DNA from 2 places in the Mesorhizobium sp. WSM4830 genome. Region 2 is predicted to be linked to the other one. Evidence: predicted binding sites of a transcription regulator. Region 2 holds the regulator's gene; the other holds the start of a gene.
What was found. Region 2 encodes LexA, which represses DNA repair genes until DNA is damaged. Its sites were predicted from a motif close to TGTTCNNNNTGTGTTCNG; they were not measured.
Positions count from the first base shown of each region.

Region 1: a site for LexA is predicted at 8,641-8,658, ahead of AC0L2Y_RS04295 (YifB family Mg chelatase-like AAA ATPase). Genes of this name have one in related genera too.

Region 1 covers NZ_JBVVQI010000002.1:290,486-300,617, forward strand. Annotated here, with positions in the region: gene AC0L2Y_RS04270 (CDGSH iron-sulfur domain-containing protein) at 1-616, shown strand, start outside; gene AC0L2Y_RS04275 (endonuclease domain-containing protein) at 705-1,076, shown strand; gene AC0L2Y_RS04280 (hydantoinase/oxoprolinase N-terminal domain-containing protein) at 1,246-3,273, shown strand; gene AC0L2Y_RS04285 (malate synthase G) at 3,577-5,751, shown strand; gene AC0L2Y_RS04290 (hypothetical protein) at 5,882-6,976, shown strand; gene AC0L2Y_RS04295 (YifB family Mg chelatase-like AAA ATPase) at 7,017-8,549, opposite strand; gene gshB (glutathione synthase) at 8,711-9,652, opposite strand; gene AC0L2Y_RS04305 (GtrA family protein) at 9,869-10,132, opposite strand, start outside.
Region 2 covers NZ_JBVVQI010000005.1:201,612-211,743, reverse strand. Annotated here, with positions in the region: gene AC0L2Y_RS09705 (LpxI family protein) at 1-387, shown strand, start outside; gene lpxB (lipid-A-disaccharide synthase) at 377-1,543, shown strand; gene gltA (citrate synthase) at 1,660-2,988, opposite strand; gene gltX (glutamate--tRNA ligase) at 3,168-4,589, opposite strand; gene AC0L2Y_RS09685 (ComEC/Rec2 family competence protein) at 4,686-7,151, shown strand; gene lexA (transcriptional repressor LexA) at 7,145-7,879, opposite strand; gene kynU (kynureninase) at 8,327-9,574, shown strand; gene AC0L2Y_RS09670 (alpha/beta hydrolase) at 9,667-10,132, shown strand, end outside.

The sequences.
Region 1 (10,132 bases), on a different contig from region 2:
GGTCGAAGGCGAGAAGATCGATATCGGCTTTTCCGGGCGCCGGTGCATCCATTCGCGCAATTGCGTGCTGGGCGATCCGCGTGTCTTCGTGCCCAATGCGCCCGGCCAGTGGATCCACCCCGAGGCGGCCAGCGTCGAGAAGATCGTGGCGCTCGCCGAAGCCTGTCCGTCTGGCGCCATCACCTATGTCCGCAAGGATGGCGGGCCGCAGGAACAGCCGCCGGTGGTCAACACCGTGCGCATAAGGGAAAACGGCCCGCTGGCCGTCCATGCCGAGATCGTGCTGGGCGGCGAAACGGTTTTCCGCGCCACGCTGTGCCGCTGCGGCGCCTCGGAAAACAAGCCGTTCTGCGACGGCAGCCACGCCAAGGCGGGCTTCACCGCCACCGGCGAGCCGCCGCTGAAGGATACGCCGGCGCTGGAAGCGAGGGATGGGCCGCTCACCGTCACGCCGACCACCAACGGCCCGCTCAAGCTCGAAGGCAATGTCGAAATCGTCACCGGCACCGGCCACACGGTCGATCGCACCCAACGCGCCTTCCTCTGCCGCTGCGGCCATTCCGCCAACAAGCCGTTCTGCGATGGCAGCCACAAGCGCGTGGGGTTTGTCGGGTAGGCGGCAAAGCTGCCAATCTCCCCCCTCGTGGGGGAGATGTCCGGCAGGACAGAGGGGGGCGCCGTAGAGCGCTAATTTCGGCAGTACAATGCCTCATACGCAATTGCCTCCAAAACACCGCGCAAATGCGCGATCGATGCGTAAGGTCATGACATCAGCTGAGTTGAAGCTCTGGAACGAGCTTCGCGCGCACCGGCTGATGGGACTTGGCTTCCGGCGTCAACTTCCGATCGCCGGTTACATTGTCGATTTCGCTTGCCCGGAGCAGAAGCTGATTGTCGAAGTCGACGGCTCCCAGCATACCGAAGCCGATGCTGTTGCCAGAGACGAAGCAAGGACAGTGCGCCTGGAACAGGATGGCTGGACCGTCCTGCGTTTCTGGAACGACGACATTCTCCGCGACATCGACAACGTCTGCCAGCATATTGTGATTGCGGTTGGAATCGCCGAGATGCCTTAAATCGTGGCAAGGTCGGCGGGACAGCGCCCCCCTCTGTCCTGCCGGACATCTCCCCCACGAGGGGGGAGATTGGCCGTCACCACGATCATCGCCCTTGGCCCAGCCATCACGGCTTTATCGATCGGCCGGTATCCGCTAAGGGGCGGTGACGAATTCTCCGGACCCAAATATGACCGCCAAGACCAAATCGCCACCCCTGTTCCTCGGCATCGACACCGGCGGCACCTATACCGACGCGGTGCTGTGGTCGGAAGCCGGCGGCCCCGGCGGAAAAGTGCTGGCCAAGGCCAAGGCGCTGACCACCCGCCACGACCTGGCGGTCGGCATATCGGGCGCGGTCGATGCGGTCCTGCAAAAGGCCGGCACCGACCCGACTGCGATAAAACTGGTGTCGATGTCGACGACGCTGGCCACCAATGCGCTGGTCGAGGGCCAGGGCGGGCGGGTCGCACTTGTGATGATCGGCTTTGCCGAGGGCGACCTGGCCCGCGACGGGCTGAGGGCGGCGCTCGGCACCGACCCGGTGGTGTTCTGCGCCGGCGGCCACGACGTGCACGGCAATGCGGCAAAGCTCGATCTTTCCGGGCTGGAGGCGGCGCTGCCGGAACTGGAAAAATCGGTGTCCGGCTTTGCCGTCTGCGCCTATTTTGCCACCCGCAATCCGGCGCATGAGCTTGCCGCCCGCGATCTGATCCGCGACAGGACCGGCCTGCCGGTCACCGCCAGCCATGAACTTTCGGCCAAGCTCGGCGGCCCGCGCCGGGCGCTGACGACCTTGCTCAACGCCCGCCTGATCTCGATGATCGACCGGCTGGTCGCGGCGACCGAAGGCTTTTTGGCCGCGCGCAACATCGCCGCGCCGCTGATGGTGGTGCGCGGCGACGGCGCCTTGGTCTCGGCCGCCTTTGCCCGCCAGCGGCCGATCGAGACCATCCTGTCCGGCCCGGCAGCCAGCCTGGTCGGCGCCCGCCACATGACCGGCCTCGACGATGCCGTGGTCTCCGACATCGGCGGCACTACCACCGACGTTGCCGTGCTCGACAAGGGTCGGCCGCGGCTCGATCCGGAAGGCGCCACCGTCGGCGGCTTCCGCACCATGGTCGAGGCCGTCGCCATGCGCACCTTTGGCCTCGGCGGCGATTCCGAAGTGGCGCTGGAGGACGGCGTGCTCAGCCCGAAAATCCTGCTCGGGCCGCGCCGCCTGGTGCCGCTGGCGCTGGCCGGCATGATGCATGGCGACGCCGTCACATCGGAGCTCGAACGCCAGCTGCGCGCGCCGAACCCCGGCCGCATGGATGGCCGCCTCGCGGTGCGCACCGGCGTGCCGGAGCGGCTGGCGGCCGGCCTGACCGGCGCAGAGGCGAAACTCTATGAGCTGATTGGTGCCGTGCCGCTGGCTCTCGACAGGTTGCTGACCTCGAATGCCCAGAACGCCACCTTGAACCGGCTGGTGTCCCGCGGGCTGGTGCATATCGCAGGCTTCACGCCGTCGGACGCCGCGCATGTGCTGGGCAGGCAGGCCAATTGGGATCCGGCCGCGGCGCGTCTGGGTGCCGAGCTGTTCGCGCGCAGGCGTGACGGCCGCGGCCAGTTCATCGCCGCCTCGCCGGAGGCGATCTCGGAACGGGTGCTGACCGCGCTGACCCGTCTGTCGGCCGAAGTCATCCTCGAAACCGCCTTTGCCGAGGATGGGCTGGATGGCGCCGCGACCGTCGCTCATGCCCTGGTCCAGCGCGCCGTCGATGCGCATCCTGGCATCGCTCGCCTCAGCGTCGCGCTCGACCGTCCGGTGATCGGCCTCGGCGCCTCGGCGCCGCTGCATTATGCCGGCCTGGCCGAGCTGGTCGGCAATCGATGCGTGGTGCCCGAGGATACTGACGTCGCCAACGCGCTCGGCGCCGTCGTCGGCCAGGTCCGGGTATCGGCCGAGGCGCGGGTCAGCCAGCCCAAGGAAGGGCTGTTCCGCGTCGCCTCAGGCGAAAGCGTGCGCGATTTCAACGACGAGGCGGCGGCGATCGCCGCGGCGGAGAAAGACGTGCGCGCCATCGCCGCCGGGCGGGCGAAGGACGCCGGCACCGACAGCGCCGAGATCGAAATCGCCAGCGAATTCCGCGTCTCCACCGTAGAGGGCCAGCGCATGTTCATCGAGGCGCATGTCGTGGCGGTGGCGTCGGGACGGCCAAGGATTGCGGTGTAGGTTCAGTCGATCTCCCCCCTCGTGGGGGAGATGGCCGGCAGGCCAGAGGGGGGCGCTGTCCCGCCGACCTCTCAGTCGTTTGCTGTTGTGCCCTCAGACTTGCGGCTGGTCGTAAATGACAAGGTCCGCGATCCTTCACGCCCCCCTCTGCCCTACCGGGCATCTCCCCCACAAGGGGGGAGATTGGCAGCTTTGGCCAGCGGCGAAAATGCCCTACCTTCGGCCTAAGCGAATTGACCCTGTAGCCATGGCATGTCAAACGCCCCGGTGCCGGCAACCCGGCCAAGCCTTGGAGAAGCCCTGATGACCGATCGCGTCGAGATCGCCGGATTGCGGATTGCCCGCGAGCTTCATGATTTCGTCGTGAACGAGGCGCTGCCGGGCACCGGCATCGAGGCTGGGGCATTCTGGAACGGCTTTTCGGCGATCGTCCATGATCTCTCGCCAAAAAACCGGGCGCTGCTCGATAAGCGCGATGCCATGCAGGACAAGCTCGACCGCTGGTATCGCGACAATGGCGCGCCCGTCGACATGGAGGCCTACAAGAGCTTCCTCCGCGAGATCGGCTATCTCCTGCCCGAGGGGCCGGCCTTCGGCGTGACGACCGAAAATGTCGACCCGGAAATCGCTTCGGTCGCCGGGCCGCAACTGGTGGTGCCGGTGATGAACGCGCGTTATGCGCTGAATGCCGCCAATGCGCGCTGGGGCTCGCTGTACGATGCGCTCTACGGCACCGATGCCATTCCGGAGACGGACGGCGCCGAGAAGGGCAACAAATTCAATCCAGCGCGCGGCGCCAAGGTCGTCGCCTGGGTGAAAAGCTTCTTCGACGAGGCGGTGCCGCTCACGACAGGCAAATGGGCGGGGGTCAACGGGCTTTCGGTCGCCAACGGCATGTTGCGGCTGGGCGAGGGTGCCGGCGCCACCACGCTTGCCGACCTCAAGCAGTTTGCCGGCTATCGCGGCGATGCCGCCGACCCCGAAGCCGTCCTTTTGGTCAAGAACGGCCTGCACATCGAAATCATTGTCGACCACAACAACCAGATCGGCCGCACCGATCCGGCCGGCATTGCCGATGTCGTGCTGGAATCGGCGCTGACCACCATCCAGGACTGCGAGGATTCGGTGGCGGCCGTCGATGCCGAGGATAAGGTGCTGGTCTACCGCAACTGGCTCGGCCTGATGAAGGGCGACTTGGCGGAGGAGATCACCAAGGCCGGCAAGAGCTTTGTCCGGAGGCTCAACCCCGACCGTACTTACACTGCGCCGGATGGCGGCACGCTGACCTTGCCCGGCCGCTCGCTGATGCTGGTCAGGAACGTCGGCCACCTCATGACCAATCCGGCGATATCAGACCGCGACGGCAACGAGGTGCCGGAAGGCATCATGGATGCGGCGCTGACGGCGCTGATCGCGCTGCACGACATCGGCGTGAACGGGCGCCGCGCCAACTCCCGCGCCGGCTCGATGTACATTGCAAAGCCCAAGATGCACGGGCCCGACGAAGTCGCCTTCGCCGTCGAGATTTTCGACCGCGTCGAAGCGCTGCTCGGCATGGCCAAAAACACCATCAAGATGGGCATCATGGACGAGGAGCGGCGCACCACCGTCAACCTCAAGGAGGCGATCCGCGCCGCGAAAGACCGCATCGTCTTCATCAACACCGGCTTCCTCGACCGCACCGGCGACGAGATCCACACCTCGATGGAAGCCGGCCCGATGATCCGCAAGGGCGACATGAAGCAGGCCGCCTGGATTGCCGCCTACGAGGCCTGGAACGTCGATACCGGGCTGGAATGCGGACTGGCCGGCCACGCCCAGATCGGCAAGGGCATGTGGGCGATGCCCGACCTGATGGCGGCGATGCTGACCGAGAAAATCGCGCACCCCAAGGCCGGCGCCAATACCGCCTGGGTGCCATCGCCCACGGCGGCAACCCTGCACGCCACGCACTACCACAAGATCGACGTCCATGCCGTGCAGAAGGCGCTGAAAAGCCGGCCCAAGGCAAAGCTCGACGAGATCCTGTCGGTGCCGGTCGCGGTGCGGCCGAACTGGTCGCCCGAAGACATCCAGAAGGAACTCGACAACAACGCACAAGGCATTCTGGGCTATGTCGTGCGCTGGATCGACCAGGGCGTCGGCTGCTCCAAGGTGCCCGACATTAGCGATATCGGCCTGATGGAGGACCGCGCCACGCTGCGCATCTCCTCGCAGCACATCGCCAACTGGCTGCATCACGGCGTCTGCACGCCCGAGCAGGTCATGGAGACGATGAAGCGCATGGCTGATATCGTCGACCGCCAGAACCAAGGCGATCCGCTCTACCGGCCGATGGCACCGGATTTCGACAAGTCCATCGCCTTCCTCGCCGCCTGCGACCTCGTCTTCAAAGGCCGCGTCCAGCCCAACGGCTACACCGAGCCGGTGCTGCACGCGCGGAGATTGGAGCTGAAGGCGCGAGAGCAGGCGGGATAAAACCTATGACAGTCAGCTGTGAACGGTCGCGGATCCTCAGGCATTAAATATTTGAACAATGTACTGTAGGGTGGGGTGAGCGTGACTGGATACCGCCACGACAACGTGCGACGAATTTCTCAGGGGCCAAATGGGCAACAACAGGTCTGAACTAAACGTCAGAAAATTCTTCTTGTCGATAATGGTCATTTGGGAAGCATTGCTATTCAATTCGCTGCCGACCCTGGCTGCAGAAGAGGTGCCATTAGCTGTTCCTCTGATAAAATTGGAGTACCCGGGAAATCCACCCAATATCCGGATGCTGTATGTTAAGGTGCTGTCCCTTGGTAACCGAAAAGTAAATCAACCGCTCTTGTTGGATACCGGGTCCAGTGGCATGACGATCGACTGTGCATCTGTGCTTCCCAAGAAGCTGTGTTCGGTCGAAGGAATAAAAATCACGAAAGATCTGGAACTGGATGGGATAACTGTTACCACCCAAAAAGCCGTCATGAATTACGGAACCTACGACGAGTACGGAAATGTTGCGTTGGCCCGAGTGACTTTCGGCTCCCGAGGCTCTTCCATCTCCACCGAGGCATCCATCCCCTTCCTTATTCGCTATAAGGAGGTCAGACGCAGCACAGGTGAAATTGTCGGTGGCCGGCTCTGGCCAAAAGGAATTTTTGGCATTTCCCCTATTGGGGGTGGTGGACCAAATCAAATACTGAAATCCCCGATGGATGCCGTGAGTCCCAGAAATGGCTTGCGAAAGGGGTATTATCTTTCTCCGGTAGGAGCCGATTGGAGAGCTTGCACGAACGAGGAGGCGAATTGCCCGGCAGTTAAGGCACTTCACATTGGGATATCGGACAGCGTGAAAAGCGGGTTCAATATGGATAAGTGGAAAACCGCTAGCGATCGCTATAATTTCCCAACCATAGGTTCATGTATCCTATTGAAAGAAAAAACAACTTGCCGGCCGACGCTTTACGACACTGGAAATTCGACAATCGTAATAGCGGACAGCCCGCCAAAAGATTCGGGCGGATCAATGGCTGTTGGGACCAGAGTCGCGGTAAAAATCGCGATGCTGGGGGAGTGGAAGTTCGACACGTCATACAGATCCGAGTTGGAATTCTCTCCAACGATCGCCCACAACATCATTGGCATACGGTATTTTGAAACGAATAGTTTACTTGTTGATCTTGAAGCGAAAGAAATCGGAATTCGTATCGGGAATTGACCAGAGCTCTTCGTCGTGTTCGACCGCAGGACGGACGCTCCTACGCCGCCTGCGCCATCCGCTCCGAACTCATGCGGTAGGAAATCGCTTCGGCCAGATGGATGCGACCGACCGTCTCGCTGCCCTCGAGATCGGCCAGCGTCCGCGCCACCTTCAAGACGCGGTGATAGGCTCGTGCGGAAAAGCCGAGCTTTTCGCTGGCATCCCTGAGCAGCGACAGGCCGGCGGCATCGGGCATGGCAATCTCCTCGATGACCGACGGCGAGCAATGTGCGTTGGTGGTGGCGGAGGTCGCGCCGAGCCGCTCGAAGCGCTCGCGCTGGATCGTCCGCGCTCGCGCCACGCGCAGTGCCACGGCTGCACTCTTCTCCGCCCGGTCCGGCCGGATCAGATCGCTGGCCGAAACCGCCGGCACCTCGATCCTGAGATCGATGCGGTCGAGCAGCGGGCCGGAAATGCGCGCCTGGTAGTCGGTGCGGCAGCGGTCGCCGCGCAGGCAGCGATAGCCCGGCTCGCCGGCCATGCCGCAGCGGCACGGGTTCATCGCCGCGACCAGCTGGATGCGCGCCGGATAGGTGACGCGATGATTGGCGCGCGCGATCATGCAGTCGCCGGTCTCGAGCGGCTGGCGCAGCGCATCGAGCGCCTGCGGCGAAAATTCCGGAAATTCGTCGAGGAACAGCACGCCGTGATGGGCGAGCGAGGCCTCGCCCGGCCGCACGCGCAGGCCGCCGCCGACCATCGCCGCCATCGAGGCCGAATGATGCGGTGCCCGGAACGGCCGCCGGTCGGTCAGTTTTCCTTCGCCGAGTTCGCCGGCCACCGAGGCGATCATCGAGACTTCGAGCAATTCCTTCGGCGCCAGCGGCGGCAGGATCGACGGCAGCCGCTGCGCCAGCATCGACTTTCCCGACCCCGGCGGCCCGACCATCAAAAGATTGTGGCCGCCGGCCGCCGCCACCTCCAGCGCCCGCTTGGCGGTCTCTTGCCCCTTGATGTCGGCAAGGTCGGGCAGGTCGCGCGCCGAAGCATGGATGCCGGCTTCCGGCCGCGACAGGACCTGCGTGCCGCGAAAATGATTGGCGATGGCGATCAGGCTGCGCGGCGCCAAGATGTCGAAATCCTTGCCGGCCCAGGCCGCTTCCGGCCCGCAGGCGAACGGGCAGATCAGGCCCTTGCCTTCGGCATTGGCGCCGATCGCCGCCGGCAGCGCCCCGGCCACCGCGGCAATGGTGCCGTCGAGCGACAATTCGCCAAGCACGACATAGCCGGCCAGCATGTCGCCCGGAATGGCGCCGAGCGCCGCCATCAGCCCGAGCGCGATCGGTAGGTCGTAATGGCTGCCTTCCTTGGGCAGGTCGGCGGGCGCCAGATTGACGGTGACCTTCTTCGATGGCATCGACAGGCCGGATGCATGCAGTGCTGCCTGCACCCGCTCGCGGCTTTCGGCTACAGCCTTGTCGGCCAGCCCGACGATGTGCATGTTGACCTTGCCCGGCGCGATCATCACCTGCACGTCGACCGGCACGGCCTCGATGCCCTGGAAAGCAACCGTGCGAACCCGCGCCACCATGTCGTCACCCCGGATGCAGGCTTTGCCCCAGCCTTTGCGATCATGCCGCGAACGGCGTCACCGGAGACAACCACAGATTTCCGGCGAAGGCAAGAACATTTGGGGAACGGGTGAACGCAACGGCTGCAATGGTTTGCAACGCGGCCGCTCCCGAAGCGAGACTAGTTACGCTTCTCCTCCACGGCATCCCAGAACAGACTGGCGATGTCGGCGCCCCCAAAACGCCGCACTTCGCGTATGCCGGTCGGTGAGGTCACGTTGATCTCGGTCATGTAGTCGCCGATGACGTCGATGCCGACGAGGATGAAGCCGCGCTCCTTCAGCGATGGGCCGATGCGGGCGCAGATCTCGCGTTCGCGTTCCGTCAGCTCGGTCTTTTCGGCGCGGCCGCCGACATGCATGTTGGAGCGCGAATCGTGCTCGGCCGGCACGCGGTTGATGGCGCCGACCGGCTCGCCGTCGATCAGGATGATGCGCTTGTCGCCGGCGCGCACCTCCTTGAGGTAGCGCTGCACGATGTAGGGTTCGCGGAACATCTGGCCGAACATTTCGAGCAGCGAGGCGAGGTTGCGGTCGGCCTCATGCAGATGGAAGATGCCGGCGCCGCCATTGCCGTAGAGCGGCTTGACGATGATATCACCGAACTCCTTGCGAAAGGCGGCGACCTCGAGCGGGTCCTTGGTGATCAGCGTGTCAGGCATCAGGTCGGGAAATTCGGTGACGAAGATCTTTTCCGGGCTGTTGCGCACCCAGGCCGGATCGTTGACCACCAGCGTCTTCGGATGGATGCGCTCGAGGACATGCGTGGTGGTGATGTAGTTCATGTCGAAGGGCGGATCCTGACGCAAAAGGATGACGTCCATCTCCGATAGGTCGGTGCGGACTTCTTCGCCCAGCGAATAATGGTTGCCCTTCTCGTCGCGGACCTGCATCGCCTCGATACGGGCAAACACCTTGCCGTCGCGCAGTGACAGCCGGTCGGGCGTGTAGTGGAACAGCTGGTGGCCGCGCCGCTGCGCTTCCAGCGACAGCGCAAACGACGTGTCGCCGGCAATCGACACGGTGGAGATATGGTCCATCTGGACGGCGACTTTAAGGGGCATGGCAGCTCTCCGGCGCACTTGGGGCGATCCACTTGGATGCACAAAGTACGCTCCAACACTTTTGAATCCATGCACCGTGCTTTTCGAAAATCGATTCCGGTTTTCGGGCCGATGCATCGACGACAGCGATATAAGGAAATCGGCGGCCTCTGCCAATCGGCCAAGATCATGATGAGGCTGCGCTTCGCTTGGCGCAGACCCCAATGCGATGTGCCTTCAGCGGTCGAAGACCAGCTTGGAATAGCCGAGGAAGGACAGCGCCATGGCAACCAGCGAGGCGACCGCAAGAGCTATGAGCGGCGGCACCATCGGCAGCGCGAACAGCATGGCGCAATAGACGAGATAATTGACGAGGCTGGTGGCAATGCCGACGCCGCCATAGCGTGCGCCCTCTTGCGCGACGCCGCGGCTGGAAGGCGAGAAGGTCAGATGGCGGTTGATCAGCCAGGTGACGGACAGGGCAAAACCGATCGAGATGAT
Region 2 (10,132 bases):
GCGCACGCGGCGGCAAAAGCCATCGGCGAGCTGGACATCGGCCAAGCGGCTGTTGCGGTCGGCGGCCGCACCATTGCCTTGGAAGGCGTCGAAGGCACCGACGGGCTGCTCGAGCGGACAAAACAATTACGCGGGCACGGCAGGCTGGCTGGCAGGAGCCGTGGTGTTTTGGTCAAATGTGCCAAGCCCGGTCAGGAACTGCGTGCCGATCTGCCCTCCATCGGTCCGCTGACCGTCGAGGCGGCGCATGCCGCCGGACTGGCCGGCATTGCCGTCGAAGCCGGCCGCTCGCTGGTGCTCGAAGGTCCCGCCACCATCGGGCGTGCCAATGCGCTCGGCCTCTTCGTGATCGGGCTGCCTGCTGCGGAGCCGGTGCATGGCGAATGAGCGGCCGTTGAAGATAGCCGTCGTCGCAGGCGAGGAGTCCGGCGACCTGCTTGGCGCCGACCTTGTGCAGGCGCTCAAGCGCATGACCGGGTGCGACGTTCGGCTTGTCGGCATCGGCGGCCGCCATTTGCAGGCGCTCGGCCTAGCGCCATTGTTCGACGGCAGCGAGATCGCGCTGATGGGCCTTAGCGCCATCCTGCGCGACCTGCCGCGCCTGATGCGGCGGATCGGCCAGACGGCAAACGCGATTGCCGGTGAAAAGCCCGATTGCCTTATCACCATCGACAGTCCGGATTTCTCACTGCGCGTCGCCAAGAAGGTGCGTGCCGCCGATCCGACCATCCCGACCGTCCACTATGTCTGCCCGAGCGTGTGGGCTTGGCGGCCGGGCAGGGCGGCGGCGATGAAGCCATATGTCGATCACATCCTTTGCATCCTGCCGTTCGAGATGAAGGAACTCGCTCGCCTGGGCGGGCCGCCCGGCACCTATGTCGGGCATCGCCTTGTACATGATCCGGGCATAATCAGTGCCGCCAGGGCGCAGGCGCAGCCGCGTAACCTGTCCGCAGATCACGTCAAAACATTGCTTGTATTGCCCGGTTCGCGTCGCGGCGAGGTGCGACGCCTGGTTGGGCCGTTCGGCGAGACGGTGTCGATCCTGCGGGCGCGCGGGCACCGCCTGCGCCTGCTGTTGCCAACGGTCCCGCACGTCGCCGACCTGGTCAGGACCTCAGTCGCGAGCTGGGACGAGAAGCCGGAGATCATCCTTGATGCCGAACGCAAATGGCAGGCCTTCGGCAAGGCGGATGCGGCGCTGATCGCGTCGGGGACGGTATCGCTGGAACTGGCATTGGCGGGTGTGCCGATGATCTCCTGCTACCGGCTCGATCCGGTCATGCGCATGGCGCAGCCGCTGATCAAAGTATGGAGCGCAGCGTTGCCCAATCTCATTGCCGACCGGCCGGTTGTGCCGGAACACTACAATCAATATGTGCGGCCGCATTATCTGGCGCGGCAACTGGAGGCGCTGTTCTCCGATACCGCCTACCGCACCTGGCAGAAGCACGGTTTTGCCGACATTGCCGGGCGTATGGCAACCGCCAAGCCGTCAGGCGAGATGGCCGCGGGGGTGGTGATGGGGATGGTGAGTGAATAGTGAATAGTGAATAGTACTCTATAGACAGGAGCGACGCTTCGCTGCTCCAATTCACCATTCACCATTCACCATTCACCATTCACCATTCACCATTCACCATTCACCATTCACCACCTTCACCGCTTCGCGATCGGCACGTAATCCCGTTCCGGCGCGCCGGTATAGAGCTGGCGTGGGCGACCGATCTTCTGGTGCGGGTCCTCGATCATCTCCTTCCACTGCGCGATCCAGCCGACGGTACGGGCGACCGCGAACAGCACGGTGAACATGGTGGTGGGGAAGCCCAGCGCCTTCAGTGTGATTCCGGAATAGAAATCGACGTTCGGATAGAGCTTCTTCTCGATGAAATAGGAATCGGTCAGCGCAATCTTTTCCAGCTCCATGGCGATGTCGAGCAGCGGATCGTCCTTGATGCCGAGCTCGCCCAGGACCTCGTGCGCGGTCTTCTGCATGATCTTGGCGCGCGGATCGTAGTTCTTATAAACGCGGTGGCCAAATCCCATCAATCGGAACGGATCGTTCTTATCCTTGGCGCGCGCAATGAATTCCGGGATGTGATCGACATGGCCGATCTCGCCCAGCATGTTCAAGGCTGCCTCGTTGGCGCCTCCATGTGCAGGACCCCACAGGCAGGCGATGCCGGCAGCGATACAGGCAAAGGGATTGGCACCCGACGAGCCGGCCAGGCGGACGGTTGAAGTCGAGGCGTTCTGTTCGTGGTCGGCGTGCAGGATGAAGATGCGCTCCATCGCGCGGGCCAGCACCGGATTGATCTTGTATTCCTCGCAAGGCACGGCGAAGCACATATGCAGGAAGTTGGCTGCGAAATTCAGCTCGTTCTTCGGATAGATGAATGGCTGGCCGATGTGGTATTTATAGGCCATCGCCGCGATCGTCGGCATCTTGGCGATCAGCCGCATTGAGGCGACCATGCGTTGATAAGGGTCCGAGATGTCGGTGGAATCGTGATAGAAGGCCGACAGCGCGCCGACCACGCCGCACATCACCGCCATCGGATGCGCATCACGCCGGAAGCCGGTGAAAAAGCGCGACATCTGCTCATGCACCATGGTGTGGCGCGTCACCCGGTAGTCGAAATCGTCCTTCTGCGCCTTGGTCGGTAGTTCACCATAGAGCAAGAGATAGCAGACTTCGAGGAAGTCGCCGTGCTCGGCCAATTGGTCGATCGGGTAGCCGCGGTGCAAAAGAATGCCGGCATCGCCATCGATGAAGGTGATTTCCGATTCGCAGCTCGCCGTCGACGTAAAGCCGGGATCGTAGGTAAAGACGCCGGCGGTGTTGTACAGCGAACCGATGTCGATGACGTCAGGTCCTACCGAACCACTTCGTATCTTGAATTCATGAGTTTTGCCGCCGAGTTCCAGCTTTGCCGTCGATGCCTGGGTTTTGCCGCCAAATTCCATTTTTGTCGCAGGTTCGGTCATAGCAAACTCCTTTTTGTTTCCTCAGGCCGGCAAAGGCAAAATATCTGAACCCAACACATCAAAAGCATCGGAATACGCACATTTGCGCCCGCAATTGTATCTGCGCGCCAGATTAGGCCAAGACCCAATGTTGCACTGCGAAACACACCTTTCAATGCCAATCTTCTTGGGCCAGTTTGCTAATCGATTTGATCAGCGATCCGCGCCAGGCTTTCCTCGTGGCCAAGCACGGCTAGCACATCAAAGACACCTGGCGAGGTACTTTTGCCGGTGAGCGCGGCGCGCAAAGGTTGGGCCACGGCGCCGAGTTTATGGCCGCCCGCCTGCGCATAGTCGCGGATCGCGGCTTCCGCTGAAGCGGCAGACCAATCCGAAACCGTGGCTAGTGCCGCATGAGCGCCCCGCAGGATCGCGCGCGCCTCACCGCTGAGCAGCGCCGCCGCCTTCTCGTCCACCGGCAGCGGCCGCTCGACGAACAGGAATGCAGCCCCTTCGAGAAGTTCGACCAGCGTCTTGGCGCGCTCCTTCAGGCCCGGCAAAGCGGCAAGCAGTTGCGCCCTGCGTCTGTCGTCGAGGCGCGCGGCAATTGCCGGGCCGCCTTCCAAATAGGGCAGAGTGGCGATAAAGATGTCGAGCAGCGCCGCGTCGTTCATCCGGCGCATATGCACGCCATTGAGCGCCTCGAGTTTGGCGAAGTCGAAACGGGCGGCGCCCTTGTTGACGTCGCCAATGTCGAACCATGCGATCATGTCGGCGATCGACATGATCTCATCATCGCCGTGGCTCCAGCCAAGCCTCGCCAGATAGTTGAGCAGCGCCTCCGGCAGGTAGCCCATGGCGCGATAGGCCTCGACGCCAAGCGCACCGTGCCGCTTCGACAGCTTGGCGCCGTCGGCACCGTGGATCAGCGGGATATGCGACATCGACGGCACCTCCCAGCCCATGGCCTGATAGATTACGGTCTGGCGTGCGGCGTTGGTCAAATGATCGTCGCCGCGGATGATGTGGGTGATGCCCATGTCGTGATCGTCGACGACGACGGCATGCATGTAGGTGGGATTGCCGTCCGAGCGCAGAATAATGAAATCGTCGAGATCCTTGTTGGGAAAACGCACATCGCCCTGGACGCGGTCATGCACCACCGTCTCGCCGTCTGTCGGCGCCTTGATGCGGATCGCCCCCTTGGCGCCGGGCGGCGCCTCCGACGGGTCGCGGTCGCGCCAGCGTCCGTCATAGCGGGGAGGCAGCCCCTTGGCCCGTGCGCTCTCGCGCATTGTTTCCAGCTCGGCAGGCGTCGCATAACAATAATAGGCCTTGCCCATGCGAACGAGCTCCTCGGCCACCTCGTGGTGGCGCGGAGCACGCTCGAACTGCGACACCGGCTCGCCGTCCCATGTCAGGCCAAGCCAGGAAAGCCCGTCGAGAATGGCCGCGGTTGCCGCATCGGTGGAGCGCTCGCGGTCGGTGTCCTCGATGCGCAGCAGCATCGTGCCGCCTGTGTGCTTGGCATACAGCCAGTTGAACAGCGCCGTGCGGGCGCCGCCAATGTGCAGATAGCCGGTGGGCGAGGGGGCAAAACGGGTGACGACCTTATCGGGCATGGAACTCTCAGGCGGGCGAAGGAAGTGGGTTTGCGGACTTTCGCGCGTCGCGCGTTCATGTAGCATAGGAGGTTGAGGGCGCAAGGGGCAGACCCGATGGCTGTGCGAGGCCGTGGTGCGGGCGAGGGCGAGGACGCTGGCAGCGGCGTCAGCGAACGCTTGCTGTTTGCCGCTCCCCTGCCTGTCCTGCCGGCGCCGGCATTGCTGCCCACTCCACGCTTCGATTCCCGGTCCTTGCCGACAGGTGAATCAACAACGGTTCCGGTGCCCACGGCCGAACCCATCGTGCGCCTGCCCAGGCGTTTGCGCCTCCCGTCACCGTCCCGCATCCGCAACAGCGTAACCTTGGCAGCCGGCCTGGAACTCGACCGTGGCGTCGCCTTCCTGCTGGTGCCGGTGTTCCTCGCATGCGGGGTGGTCGTATATTTCGCGCTGGCGGTGGAGCCGCCCTTTCCACAGCCGATCGCAATCGTGCTCCTCGCGGCCCTTTGTGCCGTCGTCTCGCGGTCATGGCCCAGGACGCGCCTGTGTTTCATGGTGGCGTTACTCTGCGCGCTTGGCGTACTTGCCGCCAAGTTCGAGACCTGGCGTGTCGGAACGCATATGCTCGGTTCCGAAATCTCGACGCGGCTGACGGGTCGCGTTGTATCGTACGAGCCCATGGCGAGCGGCCGCATCAGGCTGACGATCGATGTGATCTCAACCGCCAGGCCGACACTGCGCTACATGCCGGAACGGGTCCGCGTTTCGGCGATGAAGATACCGGCTGAGCTCACCGCCGGTTCCGAGATCACCGGCTATGTGCGGCTGCTGCCGCCGACCGGCCCGGTGCGGCCCGACAGCTATGATTTCTCCTTCGACAGCTATTTCGCCGGTATCGGCGGCAGCGGCTTTTTTCTCGGCAATCCGAAAGTCGTGCCGTCGGGCAGCATGCCGCTTGCCGCGCAGCTTTCTTCCGCGATCGAAGACGCGCGCGAATCCATCGCCGACCATATCCGCAGCCGCATCGGCGGCGCCGAGGGCGAGATTGCCGCTGCGCTGATCGTCGGCGTGCGCGCCGGCATTCCCGAGGAGATCAACGAAGCGATGCGGCGTACAGGCATCTATCACATCATCTCTATCTCGGGGCTGCATATGGCGTTGGTCGCCGGCACCATCATGGCGCTGCTACGCGGCGCCTTTGCGCTGTTTCCCGATTTCTCATCGCGACGGCCGGTCAAGAAATATGCCGCGGCCGCCGCGCTTTTTTCGATTGCGGCCTACCTCGTCTTTTCCGGCATTGTGGTAGCGGCCGAACGCAGCTTCATCATGCTGGCGGTGATGCTTATCGCCGTGCTGTTCGACCGGGCCGCGCTCACCATGCGCAACCTGGCGATCTCGGCCATCGCGGTCATCCTGGTGTCGCCGCACGAGGTGGTCGGTCCGAGTTTCCAGATGTCCTTCGCCGCGACGGCGGCCCTTGTCGGCGCCTATGCAGGCTGGTCCGATTACCGCGCCGGCAGGGCCGCCACGCCGCCGCTGCGGCGGTCGCCGCTACGCTTTGCCACGCGAAAGGTCCTGCTGGGCATGGGCGGCCTAGCGATGACCTCGATCATTGCAGGGAGCGCCACGGCGCTTTTCGCCATATGGCACTTCCAGCGCGTGGCGCCGCTCAGCCTGTTCGCCAATCTGGCCATCATGCCCATCGTCTCACTGGTCGTCATGCCCTTCGCCGTTCTCAGCGCGCTGGCGATGCCGTTCGGTGCGGATGGGCCGTTCCTCTATGTGATGGGCAAGGGGCTAACGGCGATGATCGCCCTGTCCGGGTGGATCTCCGAGCGCTCGCCGATCGATGCGGTCGGGCTGATTTCGCTGAGATCCGTCCTTCTGGTGACGATCGCCCTCGTCATTGCCAGCATGGCGACGACCTGGTTGCGGCTCGCGGCACTTCCTTTTGCGCTCGCCGGCTTGCTGACGACAACGCAGACGCGCGTACCCGATGTATTGATCTCGGAGGACGCACGGCTGGTCGCGCTGCCGATTGGGAGCGGTGAACTCGCGATCAACCGGGCACGCCCGAATGAGTTCACCATCGACAACTGGAAACGCGCGCTCACATCAGAGGCTATCGTCGCGCCGGAAACACCTGGAAAGAACGACCCGCAATTCGACATTGCCGATCCGGCCGAACTACCGCCGGGCATGCCGTTCATTTGCACGGACGGCCTCTGCCTTGCCAGGCATCCATCCGGCGCGATCATCGCGCAAGCCAAGGACCGCAATACTGCGCGGCCAGCCTGCGCCTTTGCCAGTTTGATCGTCATCGACGACGCCACCGCCCATAACCCCTGCTACTACGACCGGCTGGTCCTCGTCGTCACCAAACGGCAACTGGCGCGCGCGGGAAGTGCCGCCGTCTATTTCGATCCACAAGCGGCAACACGCGCCGAAATCCGTTTCGCAGTCGAAAAATCATACCGGCCCTGGCACGTGCAGCGGAAATTTTCACGCGCGGCGCGGGGCCTGCCGCCATACCGCAGGGCCGACAAACCCAAAGCCGGCGCCAAGGGCGGAGCTCAGTAGCGGCGGATCAGTCCGACGAGCTTGCCTTGCACCTTGACCCTGTCTGGTCCGAAGATGCGCGTCTCGTAGGCCGGATTGGCGGCTTCCAGGGCGATCGAAGCGCCCTTGCGGCGGAACCGCTTCAGCGTCGCTTCCTCCTCGTCGACCAGTGCCACCACGATCTCACCGGGGCTCGCCGTATCGGCATTGCGGATGATCACCGTGTCGCCGTCGAAAATGCCAGCCTCGATCATCGAATCGCCTTTGACCTCGAGCGCATAATGCTCGCCGCCCATGATCATATCCGGCGGCACCGAAATCGAATGCGTCTGGTGCTGGATGGCGTCGATCGGCACACCGGCGGCGATGCGGCCCATCACCGGGATCGAAACGGCGGCGACGACATCGTCGTCATTTCCGGCCGCAGGGACGCGCGACGATGTCGGCTTGCCTTGCCGCGGACCGCCTTGCCCAAGACTGCCCTGGATGACACTCGGCGAGAACTTGCGTGCCGCATTGAGGCCGGGGGCGATCGAGTCAGGCAGGCGCAGCACCTCCAGCGCACGGGCCCGGTTGGGCAAACGGCGAATGAAGCCGCGCTCCTCCAGTGCCGTAATAAGCCGGTGGATTCCCGATTTGGAAGCCAGGTCGAGCGCTTCCTTCATCTCGTCGAAGGAAGGCGGGATACCGCTTTCCTTCAATCTTTCGTGGATGAACATAAGCAGTTCGTGTTGTTTGCGTGTCAGCATAGCGACCCCCAACAGAATCAGAAAAACAAACCCAGAACAAACACTATCTGTTCCAGTTGTGTTCCGCAACTGTTTAAAGTTTAATGAATGCGTTAAGGCTCGGGAAACAAACGACGTCCCCTAACCGGGGTACCGCACTTTCACCGTCGCGAGCCTCATCGCCTTGATTCTGCTTTCGTTTGCGCCCTTCTGGCTTCCCGGAAGGCCACATTGGCATCGGCCGTCGGTCGGCAAATGGCACGGAAGTGAACCCTATCGAGTGTGCGGTTTGGTCAATGCACCGTGAACGAAACGAACTCAAAACGCCAACCTCGGGTTAGGTCCTGGTTTCCATCGCCTGGTCAGGCTGCTTCTCGCCGGTGGAGTCTTGCTGCGCGCAACCAGGTAATGGAAGAACAGTCGATGCGTGTCCGGCGTTGCGTTGGATCTTGGGGGAGCAGGCAAATCATGACAGGAATTCCCGATCTCGTGGCCGTAAAGGCGATGGATGCCGCGGATCCGCTGCGCGCGATGCGCGACCGCTTTGTGTTGCCGCAAGGAGTGATCTATCTCGACGGCAATTCGCTAGGAGCTGCTTCACGTGCCGCTTTCGATGAATTGCGCAAGGCCGCGACCGAAGAATGGTCGCATGATCTTATCCGCGCCTGGAACGTGGCCGGCTGGTTCAACATGCCGCTCGAACTCGGCGACCAGCTCGGGCGCCTGATTGGCGCCGCGGCCGGCCAGACGGTGGTCTGCGACACGACGTCGGTCAACATCTACAAGCTGCTGCACGCCGCCATGGCTATGCGACCGGAGCGGCAGGTCATCGTCGCCGAGGGCGATAGCTTTCCGACGGACCTCTACATGGCTGAGGGTGTGGTTTCGACGCGAAAAGATACGCTGCTGCGCCTCTCGGGGGTCGACGCGCCGAGCATCGAGGAGCTGATCGACGCACGCACCGCCGTGGTGCTGGTCAACCACGTCAACTACAAGTCGGGCGAACTGCGCGACATGCCGGCGCTGACGCGCAGGGCCCAGGAAGCCGGGGCGATGATCGTCTGGGATCTCTGCCACACCGCCGGTGCGATGCCAGTCGAGCTCGACAAGGCAAAAGCCGATTTTGCCGTTGGCTGCACTTACAAATATCTGAATGGCGGACCGGGCGCGCCTGCCTTCATCTATGCGGCTGAGCGGCATCTTGCCGACATCCAGCAGCCGCTCACCGGCTGGTGGGGCCATGCACGGCCCTTCGCCTTCGAGCCAGGCTATGCGGCCGGCACCGGCATCCGCCGGTTTCTGTGCGGCACCCAGCCGATCCTGTCGATGCGCACGCTGAAGGGCGCGCTCGACATCTGGAACGATGTCGACATGACGGCGGTGCGCAAGAAGAGCATTGCGCTGGCCGATCTGTTCATCGAGCTTGTCGAGGCAAAGTGCGGCACTTACGGGCTCACGCTCGAAAGCACGCGCGACGGGGAAAAACGCGGCAGCCAGATTTCATTCATGCATGAGCATGGCTACCAGATCATGCGCGCGCTGATCGAACGTGGCGTGATCGGCGATTTTCGCGCGCCATCGACCATGCGCTTCGGCTTCACCCCGCTCTATGTCGGCTATGCCGATGTCTGGCAGGCCGTCGAAGTGCTTGAGGACATCCTGCGCACCGGTGCGTGGAAGGATGCGCGCTTCGCCATCAAGGCGGCTGTCACTTGAGATTGATGCGAGAGCTGGAGCCGTGAGGCTGGCGACGACGCGCCGCGCGATGCTTTGCGTTGCAAGGCCATATTGCCAGGGGAGGGCGCAGGGTGTTCGAACGTCACATTGCCGATTGGGATAACGCCTATGCCAACGGCGCCAATATAGCCGGCAGCGATCGCTGGCCGGCGGCCTGGATCGAGCCAGCGCGGGTTTTCCGCGACGTGCTTTCGACCGAGGGCAGGGCGCGGCTCGACTTGGCCTATGGCGATAAACCACGCAACCGTCTCGATCTTTTCCTGCCGGCCACCAAGCCCAAGGGGCTCGTGGTGTTCGTCCATGGCGGCTACTGGATGGCATTCGACAAGAGTTTCTGGTCGCATCTTGCCGCTGGCCCTGTTGATCGCGGCTATGCGGTTGCGATGCCGTCCTACACGCTCTGTCCGCAGATACGCATTGCCGGCATCGTCAAGGAAGTCGGCGCGGCGATCGGCACAGCGGCGGCGATGGTCGCAGGGCCGCTGATGCTGACCGGACACTCGGCCGGCGGCCATCTTGTTAGCCGGATGGTTACGG